Regions from separate parts of the Sphingomonas ginsengisoli (ex An et al. 2013) genome, predicted to be linked through region 3. Evidence: predicted binding sites of a transcription regulator. Region 3 holds the regulator's gene; each other region holds the start of a gene.
What was found. Region 3 encodes LexA, which represses DNA repair genes until DNA is damaged. Its sites were predicted from a motif close to GTTCCNCNCTTGTTCT; they were not measured.
Positions count from the first base shown of each region.

Region 1: a site for LexA is predicted at 1,376-1,391, ahead of GCU42_RS02525 (PA0069 family radical SAM protein). Genes of this name have one in related genera too.
Region 2: a site for LexA is predicted at 2,850-2,865, ahead of GCU42_RS08505 (Panacea domain-containing protein). Genes of this name have one in related genera too.

Region 1 covers NZ_CP045434.1:517,858-522,448, reverse strand. Annotated here, with positions in the region: gene GCU42_RS02530 (lytic transglycosylase domain-containing protein) at 1-1,146, shown strand, start outside; gene GCU42_RS14945 (hypothetical protein) at 1,148-1,294, opposite strand; gene GCU42_RS02525 (PA0069 family radical SAM protein) at 1,409-2,479, shown strand; gene GCU42_RS02520 (M28 family peptidase) at 2,506-3,912, shown strand; gene GCU42_RS02515 (hypothetical protein) at 3,909-4,121, shown strand; gene GCU42_RS02510 (hypothetical protein) at 4,121-4,489, shown strand; tRNA gene GCU42_RS02505 (tRNA-Pro) at 4,531-4,591, shown strand, end outside.
Region 2 covers NZ_CP045434.1:1,765,066-1,769,656, forward strand. Annotated here, with positions in the region: gene scpA (methylmalonyl-CoA mutase) at 1-319, shown strand, start outside; gene GCU42_RS08500 (acetyl-CoA carboxylase biotin carboxylase subunit) at 741-2,741, shown strand; gene GCU42_RS08505 (Panacea domain-containing protein) at 2,898-3,380, shown strand; gene GCU42_RS08510 (hypothetical protein) at 3,343-3,702, shown strand; gene GCU42_RS08515 (SDR family NAD(P)-dependent oxidoreductase) at 3,989-4,591, opposite strand, start outside.
Region 3 covers NZ_CP045434.1:118,915-123,505, forward strand. Annotated here, with positions in the region: gene GCU42_RS00590 (MFS transporter) at 1-355, opposite strand, end outside; gene GCU42_RS00595 (DUF6975 family protein) at 558-1,220, shown strand; gene GCU42_RS00600 (AAA family ATPase) at 1,251-2,093, shown strand; gene GCU42_RS00605 (VOC family protein) at 2,097-2,441, opposite strand; gene lexA (transcriptional repressor LexA) at 2,447-3,115, opposite strand; gene GCU42_RS00615 (anthranilate synthase component II) at 3,175-3,744, opposite strand; gene GCU42_RS00620 (peptidylprolyl isomerase) at 3,752-4,591, opposite strand, start outside.

The DNA.
Region 1 (4,591 bases), 400 kb from region 3:
CTGCTCTCGCCCGAGGCGCGGGCCGAGGCGGCGCAGCGGGTCGCATGGATCTATTACGTCCGCGGCGACGACCCCAGCGCCCGCCGCGTGGCCGAGGCGGGACGGCTCGGCGCCACCGGCGAGTGGGCGATCCAGAACGCCTGGGTGTCGGGCCTCGCGGCGTGGCGGCAGAACGACTGCCTCTCGGCCGCCTCGCTTTTTCGCATCGTCGGCGGCGGCGCCAGCGAGCCATCGCTGCGCGCCGGCGGCCTCTACTGGGCGGCGCGCGCCGAAATGGCCTGCCGCCACCCGGCCGAGGTCAATCCGCTGATGCGCGCCGCCGCGCAATATAACGAGACCTTCTACGGGATGATCGCCCGCCGCTCGCTCGGCATGGACACCAGACTCCCCCCGGCCGCCACCGCGGTCGACCCACAGGTCGAGAACCTCCCCAACGTCCGCCGCGCGGTCGAGCTGGCGCGGATCGGCGAGCGCGATCTTGCCGGCCAGTATCTCCGCTTCCAGTCGCGCCTCGGCCGCCCCGCCGACCAATTGAGCCTAATCAACGTCGCCCGCCGGCTCGAGCTCGCCGCGACCCAGCATTACCTCGCCCACTTCGGCCCGCCGGGGTCGCAGGTGCCGCCCGCCGCGCGCTATCCCGCCCCGTCGTGGAGCCCGCGCAGCGGCTGGCGGATCGACCCCGCGCTGGCGATGGCCCACGCGCTCCAGGAATCCTCCTTCCGCGCCGAGGCGATCAGCCCCGCCGGCGCGGTCGGCCTCATGCAGGTCGTCCCGTCGACGATGACCGTGCTCGCGCGGATCGGCAACGTCCCCACCGGCGACCTGCGCGATCCCGCCACCAACATCGAGTTCGGCCAGCGCTGGATCGAGGCGATGCGGGGCCGTTCCGAAACGCAAGGGCAGCTCCCCAAGGTCATCGCCAGCTACAATGCCGGCTCGCTCCCAGTCGGGCGCTGGCAGGTCAACGACCGCGGCGACCCCCTGCTGTGGATCGAGAGCGTGCCTTATTGGGAGACGCGCTTCTACATCCCCACCGTGCTCCGCAACATGTGGGTCTACGAGCAGCTCGACGGTCGCTCGGCCCCGACCCTGACCGAAATGGCGCAGCACAAATGGCCCGCCTTCCCGACCGCGAGCCGCCGCTAGCCTAGTTGCGGAACAGGTAGCTCAGCGGAAAGCCCGCGCGCCGCTGGCGGTCGCGGCGGCGGCGATCGGCGTCGTCGGCCCGGCGCTGTTCCTCGGCCAGGCTGAGGACTTCGAACGGCGCGGTGCCCTGGGGAAAAGGGTTCTTCACCCCCAAGCCCTTGAAGCCAAAGCATTACAGTTTCGAATCAGCTTCGTGGCAAATTGACGTTCGGCGCCTGTTCCCGCGCTTGTTCGCTCTTTGTTCTCGTCCTATGCTTATCCGATGCCAGCCGAGTCGCTCTCCGGCCGCGGGGCGACCCGCAATCTCACGCCCACCCGCTTCAACCTGGCGGAGCGGACGATCGAGGGCGACTGGCTCGACCAAGTCGAGGTGCTCGACGGCGTCGGCGTCCGCCGCACCACCGTCACGGTCGAGCGGCCCAAGACCATCCTCACCCGCAACCGCTCGCCCGACATCGGCTTCGACCGCTCGGTCAATCCCTATCGCGGCTGCGAGCATGGCTGCATCTACTGCTTCGCGCGCCCGACCCACGCCTATCACGACCTCTCCCCCGGCGCCGATTTCGAAAGCCGCCTGTTCGCCAAGCCCGACGCGCCCAAGCTGCTCCACGCGGCCCTGAGCCAGCCCGGCTACGACGTCGCCCCGATCGCGCTCGGCACCAACACCGACCCCTATCAGCCGATCGAGGAACGGTGGGAGATCACCCGCCAGATCCTCGAGGTGCTGATCGAGACCAAGCACCCCTTCACCATCACCACCAAGAGCGACCGGGTCCTGCGCGACCTCGACCTCATCGCCCCCGCCGCGCACGAGGGGCTGGCGGCGGTCGCGCTGTCGGTGACCTCGCTCGACCCCAGGATCAGCCGCACGCTCGAGCCCCGCGCTCCCGCGGGCCGCAAGCGGATCGCGGCGCTCAAAGCCCTTAACGAGGCCGGCGTTCCGACCCTGCTCGCGGTCGCCCCGGTCATCCCGATGATCACCGACCATGAACTGGAATCGATCGTCGCCGCCGGGGCCGAGGCCGGCGCGCGCGGCGGCTTCTACCTCCCTGTCCGCCTGCCGCACGAGGTCGCGCCGCTCTTCCGCGCCTGGCTCGACGAACATTACCCCGACCGCGCGGGCAAGGTGATGGCGACCATCCGGGCGATGCGCGGGGGCAAGGACAACGATCCCAATTTCTTCTCGCGGATGCGCGGCACGGGGGTCTGGGCCGACCTCCTCAAGACCCGCTTCGACAAGGCGGTCGCGCGCTACGGGCTCGGCACCACCCGCACCGTGCTTCGCCGCGACCTGTTCCGCCCGCCCGACGGCCAACAGCTTCGCTTGTTGTGACCGGCTGGCCGCATTAGGCAGGCGGGATGATCAAGCCCCTCACCGCCGCCCTGCTGGCCGCCGCCGCCGCTCCGCTCCTCGCCCAGACGGCGCCAGCCCCCCCGCCCCCGCCGGTGATCGTCCCCGCCCCCCTCGCCGCACTGCGCGACGATGCGCTCAACAACGACCACTATGCCTGGGACATCACCGAGGGACTGACGACCGAGATCGGGCCTCGTCTCGACGGCACCCCCGCCGAGGCCCGCGCGCGCGACTGGGCGGTCGCCAAGCTGACCGCGATGGGCTTCAAGAACGTCCGCATCGAGACCTTCCCGCTCCAGGTCTGGACCCGCGGCGCCGAGAGTGCCGAAATCCTAAGCCCCTTCCCGCAGAAGCTCGCCGTCACCGCGCTCGGCAACAGTGCCTCGACCGGCGCCGCCGGCGTGACGGGCGAGATCGTCGCCTTCGACAGCGTCGACTCGCTCCGCGCCGCCCCCGACGCCGCGGTGCGCGGCAAGATCGTGTTCGTCGACCACCACATGGCGCCGACCCAGGACGGCAGCAGTTACGGCCCCGGCGGCACCCCGCGCCGCTTGGGCCCGACGATCGCCTCGCAGAAGGGCGCGCTCGCGATCGTGGTCCGCTCGGCCGGCACCGACCACCATCGCAACCCCCACGCCGGGGTGCAGAACTTCGCGGACGGCGTCCGGCCGATCCCCGCCGGCGCGCTCAGCATCCCCGATGCCGAGCAGCTCGCCCGCATCCTCGCGCGCGGCAAGCCCGTCAGCCTCCACTTGACCCTCGTCAGCCAGGTCCGCCCGGGCCAGTCGGGCAACGTCATCGCCGAAGTCCCCGGCCGCGATCCCAAGCTGCCGCCGGTGCTGGTCGGCGGCCACCTCGACAGTTGGGACCTCGGCACCGGCGCGATCGACGACGCCTCGGGGGTCGCCATCGCCACCGCCGCCGCCAAGCGGATCATGGACGCCGGCCAGCCGCTGCGCACCATCCGCATCGTCTGGTTCGGCTCGGAGGAAACCGGGCTGTGGGGCGGGCAGGACTATCGCAAGCGCTATGGCCAGCAGCCGCACTGGGCGCTGCTCGAAAGCGACTTCGGCGCCGACCGCATCTGGCGCGTCACCTCCAAGCTCGGCGACCAGCGCCGCGACGAGGCCCGCATGATCGGCGCCGCGCTCGCCCCGCTCGGGATCGTCACCGGCGCCTTCGACAAGGCCGACGGCAGTGACATCGAGCCGATGCTCGACGACGGCCAGCCCGGCGTCGGGCTCAGCCAGGACGGCACCCGCTACTTCGACTATCACCACACCCCCGACGACACGCTCGACAAGATCGACCCCGTCCAGTTGCGCCAGAACGTCGCGGCGTGGACCGCGGCGCTGGCGGTGCTGACCGGGCCGATCGAGCCTCCGGCGCGCGCCCGCGCCCGTCGCCGGTGACTCGCCTCGTGCTCGCCGGCGCGGCGCTGCTGCTGGCGGGCTGCGGCCAGTCCGCCGACGACAGCATCGAGCCGGTCCCGCAGGACACCAACGCCTCGACGCACGAGCTGATGAATGCCGCCGATCAGGCCGCAGGGAACGCACAGGCCAGGATGAGCGCTGAAGCGGGCAATATGACTACCGACAACCTCCAAGGGGAGACCAAGTGATGAATGGCAAACTGATCCTGGGTGCGGCGCTGGTGTTGGCGCTGGGCGCGTGCAACGCCCGCGACGAAGGCAATGGCAGCACGGTCATCTCGATCGACAAAAATGCCGTGAACAAGGGCCTCAACGACGCCGGCGGCGCGCTCAAGGATGCCGGCAACGACGTCAAGGACACCGCCAAGGACGCGGTGCCGGTCATCAAGGACGCCGCCCACAAGACCGGCGAAGCGGTCTCGAACGCTGCCGACAAGACCGGCGACGCCGTCTCAAACGCCGCCGACAAGACCGGCGACGCCGCCCGCCGCGCGGGCGACAAGGTCGACAACACCCACGTCACCGTCACCACCAACACCACCGAGCACAAGCGCTAGGACTGGTCTCGGCGCGCCGTCGCTGCTAGGCGGCGGCGCGTCGGGGAGTGGCGCAGCCTGGTAGCGCATCTGCTTTGGGAGCAGAGGGTCGCAGGTTCGAAT
Region 2 (4,591 bases), 1.4 Mb from region 3:
CGCCGGCCCTCTCTTCCAGACCCCGCGCGAGGCGGCCGAACTGGCGGTCAGCAGCGACGTCGACGTCGTCGGCGCCTCGAGCCTAGCCGCCGGGCATAAGACGCTGATCCCCGAATTGATCGATGAGCTGAAGGAAATGGGCCGCGCCGACATCAAGGTCGTCGCCGGCGGTGTCATCCCCGCGCAGGACTATGCCGCGCTGCGGGCCGCCGGCGTGCAGGCGATCTTCGGCCCGGGCACCAACCTCGCCGACGCCGCCGACGAAGTGCTGCGCCTACTCGGCCACAACAAGCCGCCGCTCGACGAGGCAGCGGAGTGATAAGATGTCTTCTCGCTAGTTCGCTGATCTTACTTGGCGGCTGCGCTGATTTGCCTCCAACTCGCGATCCAGAAGGCTGCGATCATGTAAGCGAGTCGACAAAGCACGCGGCGAGTGATCTCGTGGTGGACGGCACTCTCCATTGTGCAACGATGTCCGGAGATTGCGAGTTAAAGCGAAGGAGGATTGTAGCCAGTAAGCTGGCCGCGCACTCTGTGCCGCAGACGCTGACCGTACACATCCTTCGTCAGGAAGCTGACGACTACAGCAAGGTTCTGGAATCGCGTCATGAGATAGCTTTTTGCTATCCTGCTGAGTTGTGGTTCCCGTTCGCGCGCAGCTATCGCGGCCGCTACTATCTTCGCCGAACACCGGACACGCGCTACGTGATCGCATTTTACCCCCGCACAGTGGATTAACGATGTTCTCCAAAATCCTCATCGCCAACCGCGGCGAAATCGCGTGCCGGGTGATCCGCACCGCCAAGCGCATGGGCATCAAGACCGTCGCGGTCTATTCGGACGCCGACGCCCGCGCGCCGCACGTGAAAATGGCGGACGAGAGCGTCCGGCTCGGCCCCGCCCCAGCGAGCGAGAGCTACCTCAAGGCCGAGCTTATCATCGATGCCTGTAAGGCGACCGGCGCCGAGGCGGTGCATCCGGGCTACGGCTTCCTGTCCGAGCGAACGAGTTTCGCCCAGGCGCTCGCCGACGCGGGCATCGCCTTCATCGGACCGCCGCCCAACGCCATCGCCGCGATGGGCGACAAGATCGAATCCAAGAAGCTGGCCAAGGAAGCCGGCGTCAACGTCGTCCCCGGCTATCTCGGCGATATCGCCACCACCGACGAGGCGGTGAAGATCGCTTCCGACATCGGCTTCCCGGTGATGATGAAGGCGTCGGCCGGCGGTGGCGGCAAGGGGATGCGGCTGGCCTGGTCCGAGCAGGACGTGCGCGAGGGCTTCGAGGCGACCAAGCGCGAGGGTCTCGCCAGCTTCGGCGACGACCGCGTGTTCATCGAGAAGTTCATCGAGAGCCCGCGCCACATCGAGATCCAGCTGCTCGGCGACCAGCACGGCAACATCGTCTATCTGAACGAGCGCGAATGCTCGATCCAGCGCCGCCACCAGAAGGTGGTCGAGGAAGCGCCCTCCCCCTTCGTCACGCCCGAGATGCGCAAGGCGATGGGCGAGCAGGCGGTCGCGCTCGCCCGTGCGGTCGGTTACTACAGCGCCGGCACGGTCGAGCTGATCGTCTCCGGCGCCGACATTAGCGGCAAGAGCTTCTACTTCCTCGAGATGAACACCCGTCTCCAAGTCGAGCATCCGGTGACCGAGGAGATCACCGGCCTCGACCTCGTCGAGCAGATGATCCGCGTCGCCGCGGGCGAGCCGCTGTCGTTCACGCAGGCCGACGTGAAACTGAACGGTTGGTCGGTCGAGAACCGTGTCTACGCCGAGGATCCCTATCGCGGCTTCCTGCCGAGCACCGGGCGGCTGGTGCGCTACCGGCCGAGCACGCCTGAACGCACCGCCACCGAAGTCACCCGCGTTGACGACGGCGTGGTCGAGGGCGGCGAGGTCAGCATGTTCTACGATCCGATGATCGCCAAGCTGATCACCTGGGCGCCGACCCGCGAGCAGGCGATCGACGCGCAGGTCGTGGCATTGGACGGGTTCGACATCCAGGGCATCGGCCACAACGTCGATTTCCTCTCCGCGCTGATGCAGCACCCGCGCTTCCGCTCGGGGGAGATCACCACCGGCTTCATCGCCGAGGAATATCCCGACGGCTTCCACGGCGCTCCGCTCGACGACAAGCTGACCGCGGACTTGAGCGCCATCGCCGCCTTCATCGCCGCCGCGCACGAGCGGCGCGGGGCGCTGATCGACGGGCAACTCGGCCAGTCGGTCGCGACCAACGAGGACCATGTCGTCCGCCTCGACGGCGGCGCCGAGCATCGCGTGCATTTCGAGCTCGACCGGGTGGTGGTCGACGGAGGCGCCGCCCTCGCCTTCGACGCCGATTACCGACCCGGGCAGCGCAAGGTGGTGGCGCGGATCGGCGACCGCACCCGCACCGTGCTGGTCGCGCGCGACGGTCGCTCGTGGAAGATGACCACGCGCGGCGCGACGCACCGGGTGGCGGTGATGACCCCTCTTGTCGGCGAACTTGCCCGGCACATGATCGAGAAGGTGCCACCCGACCTTAGCCGCTTCCTCCTCGCGCCGATGCCCGGCCTGCTCACCCGGCTCGATGTCAAGGCCGGCGACAAGGTCGAAGCTGGTCAGCCGCTGGCGGTGGTCGAAGCGATGAAGATGGAAAACATCCTCCGCGCCGAGAAAAGCAGCACGGTCAAAGCCACGCCCGTCGCCGCCGGCGAGAGTCTCGCCGTCGATCAGGTCATCGTCGAGTTTGAGTGAGCAAGATCTCTATCTGCTGATCAATGTGAATGACCAGCCACGAGCAAGAGTGCCAGGCCATTCCCAACCACCCGCTCCGTCGAATCGACCGTTCTGGACCTAATGTCTGTTTCTGTTTTGTTCCTACCCGTTACCGTGCGGGGAGGGAGCTAGACGATGCCCGCATGGTCGACCGAAGTTGGACGAGAGATGGTGCTGGCGGCATCCGGCTTTGGTATCAGCCTCAACCAACTGCAATTGCAAAAGCTGATTTATATCGCGCATGGCTGGTGCCTCGCGTCGACTGGCGAGCCGTTGACCGGTGATCGCCCTGATGCGGACAAATTCGGACCGGTGTACGCCCGCTTGGCTGAACTGCTCAGACCTACGCGTCTTGAGCCCGTGACCATCGCGTCATTCGCTGCCGTCGAACTTGGCCAGGCCGACGCATCCGAAATGGAACTAATTGCGCTGACCTTACGCGAATATGGTTCGTTGAGCACCGCACAGCTTGCTGTGGTGACGCAGGGTCAGAACACGCCATGGTCTTCAATTTACGCCAATGGTTCGGGCGAGGGTCGCGACATTCCGCATGCGTTGGTGCGGAATCAATTTCGTGAACTTGGAAGAGCCTCAGGCTTCCAAGCAGCCGCTCGCTGAGACGCTGTCCGTGCAGGCTCGAGGCCTGCTGTCCGCGCCCGCACATACCGCTGAGGACGAGGCTGAGCGGGCGCGCATCTTATCTAGCGAAACGGACAACGCCGCTACTGCACCTCCTACGAAAGTGAAAAGCTTCAACGCGTCGGCCTGGTTGGCCCGCCTCATCGACCGCACTCTGATGCTTCTTGCGGCACTCGTTTTTGCTGCGATGATATCTCCGGATCGACGCCCGCCGGCCGAGGTTGTCATTAGCCTTGTTGCCTTGGTCGGCGTTGGTTTGAAGGCCTTCGCCAGCATCAACGAAGGCTTCGTCAAAAGCTAAACGACCCTATGGGCAGTCGACTTGATTCGAAAAAGAACGTTCAGTCGGTCGACGCGGACGCTGTCGGATTACTCCGCGACTTGCGCGCCGAGCGCTTGCGATTGGGCTTGGCCTCGGTGGCGTGCGAGAGGCTAGCCAGAAGCTCTTCGGCAGGGCGGGCGTTTCCCCTCTTGCGACCGAACAGCGCGCGCGGGCCGGACAGGAACAATCTTTCCATAATGGAGAGAAAAGCACGGGAAACTTAGGAAAAGCTTAAGCCAGCAATTGTCGCTGCCTCACTTCTCGCTCAGGCGGAGGTAGCGCCATCGATGGTGACGCAGGCGCCGTTCACGCCGCCGCTGTCGGGATGGCACAGGTTGAGGATTGCCCGTGCCACCTCCTCGGCGCGGATCAGTCGGCCGTTGGCGTTGGTCCGCGCCAGCAGTTGCCGGGCCTCGTCGACGCTCTTGCCCGTCGCCCGCGCGATGCGGTCGGCGCTCTCGTCGACCATCGGCGTGTCGACGAAGCTCGGGCAGATGGCGTTCACCGTCAGCCCGGTGCGCGCGAACTCGAGCGCGAGGCTGCGGGCTAATCCCACCGCGCCATGCTTGGAGGCGACATAAGGCGCCGCCATCGCCGCGCCCTTCAGCCCGGCGACCGAGGCGACGATGATCAACCGTTTGCCCGGCGCCAGAAGGTCAGGAAGCGCGAGCTGCGCTCCGTCGAACAGCGCGGTCAGGTTGGTGGCGATGATCCGGTCCCACTCGCTTCGCTCGGTCCGCACGAATGGCCGACTGTCGCCGATGCCCGCATTAAGGATGACGATGTCGAGCGGCCCGTTCGCCTCGCGCGCCGCGGCAAAAGCGCGCGCCTGCGCCACGGGGTCGGTGACGTCGCAGACGATCGCCCG
Region 3 (4,591 bases):
GCATCCCGCTCTGGCCGAGCGACGCCGGTGGCGACCACAGCAATAGCCAGCCGACCATGATCGGCAGCGCCGCCGCGTACATCCACGGGTGCCGCCGTCCCCAGCGCGAGCGGGTGCGGTCGCTCAGGATGCCGACCATCGGGTCGATGAAAGCGTCGAGCACCAGCGCCGCCATGATGACCAGCCCGACCGACGCCGACGGCATCCCCAACACCTGGTTGTAGAACAACAGCAGGAAGGTCCCGAAGCCATTGTCCTTGACCCCATAGGCGACCGCGCCGAGCCCGTAGGCGAGCAGCACGCCCCGCCCCAACCGGCGGGCGGGGGGCGCTTGCAGGGGGCGGACAGGCTCCATCGGGGCGATGGTGTCGCAAGGTTCGGGAAGTGGCAAGGGGAGGGCCGCTGGCCGTCGCCGCGTCCCACCCCGGCACAGATCGTAACCTCTCCCAACGACTTCTTACCGGGATGGTTACGCCCTCTTTACATCCAGCCACTACCGCTGGCCGCTCACCACGGTGCCGGTTGAGCGTAAGGGGGCAAGAGCGAGCATGGCGGCCATGAGTTTGTTGAAGAACGATCTGGCCTCGACGCCCGCCAACGCCCACGCCGCGCGGCTCGCCGCTGCGGGCAGCGCCGGCCATCCGTTCGCCGCCGAATTGCTCGGCACGCACGTCGACGCGGGGCGTGACCTCGACGATTGCCTCCATCTGCTGGCTTCGATCTACGGCCGTCAGCCGAGCCCGATCGATCTTGCGCTTGTCCGCGCGCCCGCCGGCCCGGTCCACGACTGGCTGAGCGGCGCCGCCAATGCCTTCGAGCGCGAGCGACTGTTCCTGCTGCGGCTGTCGGCCCTGGTCGGCCCGGCGCCCTCGACCCCCGGCAATGCCGAGACCGAAGCCGCGATCCTCGCCCAGCGTCACGCGCTCGAGACCTTGGTCCAGTCCGAGCGGCAGGGTTGCGCGCTTGGCGCCGCGACCGCGCTGGTCGGAGACTGGCGCGCGATCCGCGGGCTGCTCGAGCAGGCCGCGCACCGCGTCGGCTGCGACGTGCCGCCGTGCGGGCTGCCCGGCGATGACAGCATCGCCGACGTGATCGCCGCCGCCGCGACCGCTCCGGGACCCGACCGCGCAATCCGCTTCGGCGCCGAGCAGTTGCTGCTCCAGCATCGCGCGATGTTCGACCTCATGGAAGCGCGGGCCGACGCGCGCGAAGGCTTCTAAAGAGCCGCGCCAACCCCTACGAAGCGGGTCATGCGCTTCGAAGGTACCGCCGACTACGTCGCCACCCCCGACCTCAAGGTCGCCGTCAACGCCGCCGCCTCCCTGCGCCGCCCGTTGCTCGTCAAGGGCGAGCCTGGGACCGGCAAGACCGTGCTCGCGGAAGAGATCGCCAAGGCTTTGGGCGCGCCGCTCATCACCTGGAGCATCAAGTCGAGCACCAAGGCCGCCCAGGGCCTCTACGACTATGACGCGGTGGCGCGGCTACGCGATGGCCAGCTCGGCGACCCGCGGGTTCACGACATCCGCAACTACATCCGGCCCGGCAAATTGTGGGAGGCGTTCACCGCCCCGCAGCTGCCGGTGCTGCTGATCGACGAGATCGACAAGGCCGACATCGAATTCCCCAACGATCTGCTGACCGAACTCGATCGGATGGAGTTCTTCGTCTACGAAACCGGCGAGACGGTGAAGGCGGCCGAGCGCCCGATCGTGGTGATCACCTCGAACAACGAGAAGGAACTGCCCGACGCCTTCTTGCGCCGCTGCTTCTTCCACTACATCGCCTTTCCCGACCGCGCGACGATGGAGAAGATCGTCGAGGTCCACTTCCCCGGCATCCAGAAGATCCTCGTCGGCAAGGCGCTCGAGATTTTCTATGACGTCCGCGACGTTCCCGGAATCAAGAAGAAGCCCTCGACCAGCGAATTGCTCGACTGGCTCAAGCTGCTGCTCCACGAGGACATGCCGCTCGACATCCTTCAGGATCGCGATCCGACCAAGGCCATTCCCCCGCTCCACGGCGCACTGCTCAAGAATGAGCAGGACGTGATGCTGTTCGAGCGCCTTGCCTTCATGGCCCGCCGCAAGGGCTGACCGTCAGCTCGTGCTCCACACGGCAAGTTCGTTGCCGCCGGGATCGATGAAGTGGAATCGCCGGCCGCCGGGGAAGGCGAAAATGGGGCGGGCGATCAGGCCGTTGGCGGCGACCACCGCCTGAAAGGCAGCGTCGAGGTCGGCGACGCGGATCACCGGCAGCGGTGCCGACAGCGCTTCGTGAGGATCGCCCTGCAGGCCGACGTCGGTGGTGCCGTTGCTGGTCGCGCTATAGTCGGGGCCGTAGTCGGCGAACGCCCAGCCGAACGCCTTGGCGTAAAACGCCCGCGTCAGCTCGTGCGCCGTGGCCGACGGCAACTCGACATAGTCGATGCGGGCGTCCTGCATGACGCTCAATAGCGCCGGATGAGGCCGGCCAGCCGGCCCTGGATGCGCACGCGATTCTCTTCGTAGCGCTGCGGCGAATAAGCGCCGTTGGCAGGGTCGAGCCGGACCATCTTACCCTCGCGGCGAAAGGTCTTCAGAGTCGCTTCCTCGCCGTCGATCAGGGCGACCACGATCTCGCCCTCGCGTGCCTGGTCGACCTTGCGGATCAGCGCATAGTCGCCGTCGAGAATGCCTTCCTCGACCATCGAATCGCCCGACACCTCGAGCGCATAATGTTCGCCCGGACCAAGCAGCGCGGCAGGCACCGCGAACTGCTCGGTCCCCTGCAGCGCCTCGATCGGCGTACCGGCGGCGATCCGGCCGTGGAGCGGAATCTCGATCGTGTCGTTGGCGGGCACCCGCACCGGCTTCAATTCGGGCGCCTTGGCAGTGGCAGACGCAGCGGCGGTCGCGCCCGGCTGGTCGGGCATGCGCAGCACCTCGAGCGCGCGGGCGCGGTTGGGCAGGCGGCGGATGAACGCCCGCTCTTCGAGTGCCGAGATCAGCCGATGGACCCCCGACTTGCTCTTGAGCTCGAGCGCCTCGCGCATCTCGTCGAACGAGGGCGAAACCCCGGTCTTGCTGACCCGCTCGTGGATGTACTGCAGTAACTCGCGCTGCTTGACCGTGAGCATGGCCCGGGGGCTCCATCGTGAACAGACGGGGAACGCTTATGGAACGTTTCGGTGGCTTGTCAACCGCACATGGCAACAAATCGGCCGAGCAATGCGTGACCATGCTCGCTGGCAACACTTTCTGGATGAAATTGCACCCCGTGCGTCGGCGCCGACACGTGCGCCACACCCTGGATCACCCCATCGGCCGAATGCGCGGTCTCCCTCAATTCGGCCGGTAAGGCCGCCAGCGCAAGCGAATGATAGCGCGTCACGGTGAGCGGGGAGGGCAGGCCGTCGAATAAGCCGAAGCCGTCGTGCGTGACCGGCCCGGCCTTGCCGTGCACCGGCGCCACTCGGCTGACCGTCGCGCCGCACGCCAGCCCGATCGCCTGCAACCCGAGACACACGCCGAGCAGCGGCACCTGTCGGTCGATGCACGCCCGCGCCAGTGCGACCGAGCAGCCCGCCTCCTCTGGGCGGCCGGGACCGGGACACAGCAGCACCCCGTCGGCCTCACGCGCCAATGCCTCGTCGACGCCGATCCGGTCGCTTTGCACCACCTCGACGGCGGCGCCGAGCGTCAGCAGATAATCGACCAGCGTGAAGCTGAAGCTGTCGTGATTGTCGACGACCAGCAGCCGCGGCAAGTCAGCCTCAGCCGCCGACCAGCAGCCGCTTGCGCGCGTCGGCGATCGCCGCCTCGTTGCGGCTGACGCCCAGCTCCTTCTGCGCGGCGTTGAGGAACTGCACCGCAATCTCCTCGCCGCCGGACTGGCTGAGATCGCGCTGGGTCTGGCCGATCAGCCCCGGCTGCGTCAGCGAATCGCCCGGGATGGTCTTGTCGAGCTGGACGATGAAGAAGCCCTGGCCCTGCGGCGCGGCAACCATCCGGCTCTTGCCCGGGGTCAGGCTGAACAGCATCTGCAGCGGCGCGGGCACCTGGCCCTGCAGCTGCGCGAGCTGGATCCGGCGAACCTTGAGCGGCGCCGGGGCCGGCACGCCCGCGATCCCCTGTTCCTTGAGCGCCTGCTGCAGCGGCACGCCGCGGGTGACCTTGGCCAGCACCGCGACGGCGGCGGTCTTGGCGGCGTCCTCGGCGCGCTTGGCGACGAAGTCGGCCACGAGCCGGTCGCGGATCTGCGCCAGCGGCGCCGGGGTGGCCGGCGTGATCGGACCCAGCGCGACGAGGACATAGCCCCCGTCATTGGGCAGCGTCTCGACCATCGGGTCGTCGCCGGCAGACATGCCGAACGCATCCTTGAGCACCAGCGCCGCATATTCGGGCGGCAGCTTGAACGCCGGTTGGGCGATCGACTGGCCGGTGGCGGTCAGCGGCGGGGTGGTAGTGACCGGCAGCTTGTTGGCCTGCGCCAGCTCGTCGAAGGTGCGGCTCTCGCCGATCCCGTCCTCGATCTTACCGGCCGCGTCGGTCAGCGCATTCTTGCGCTTGTCGCCGGCCAGCTTGGCGACGATCTCGGGCTTGGCGTCGGCCAG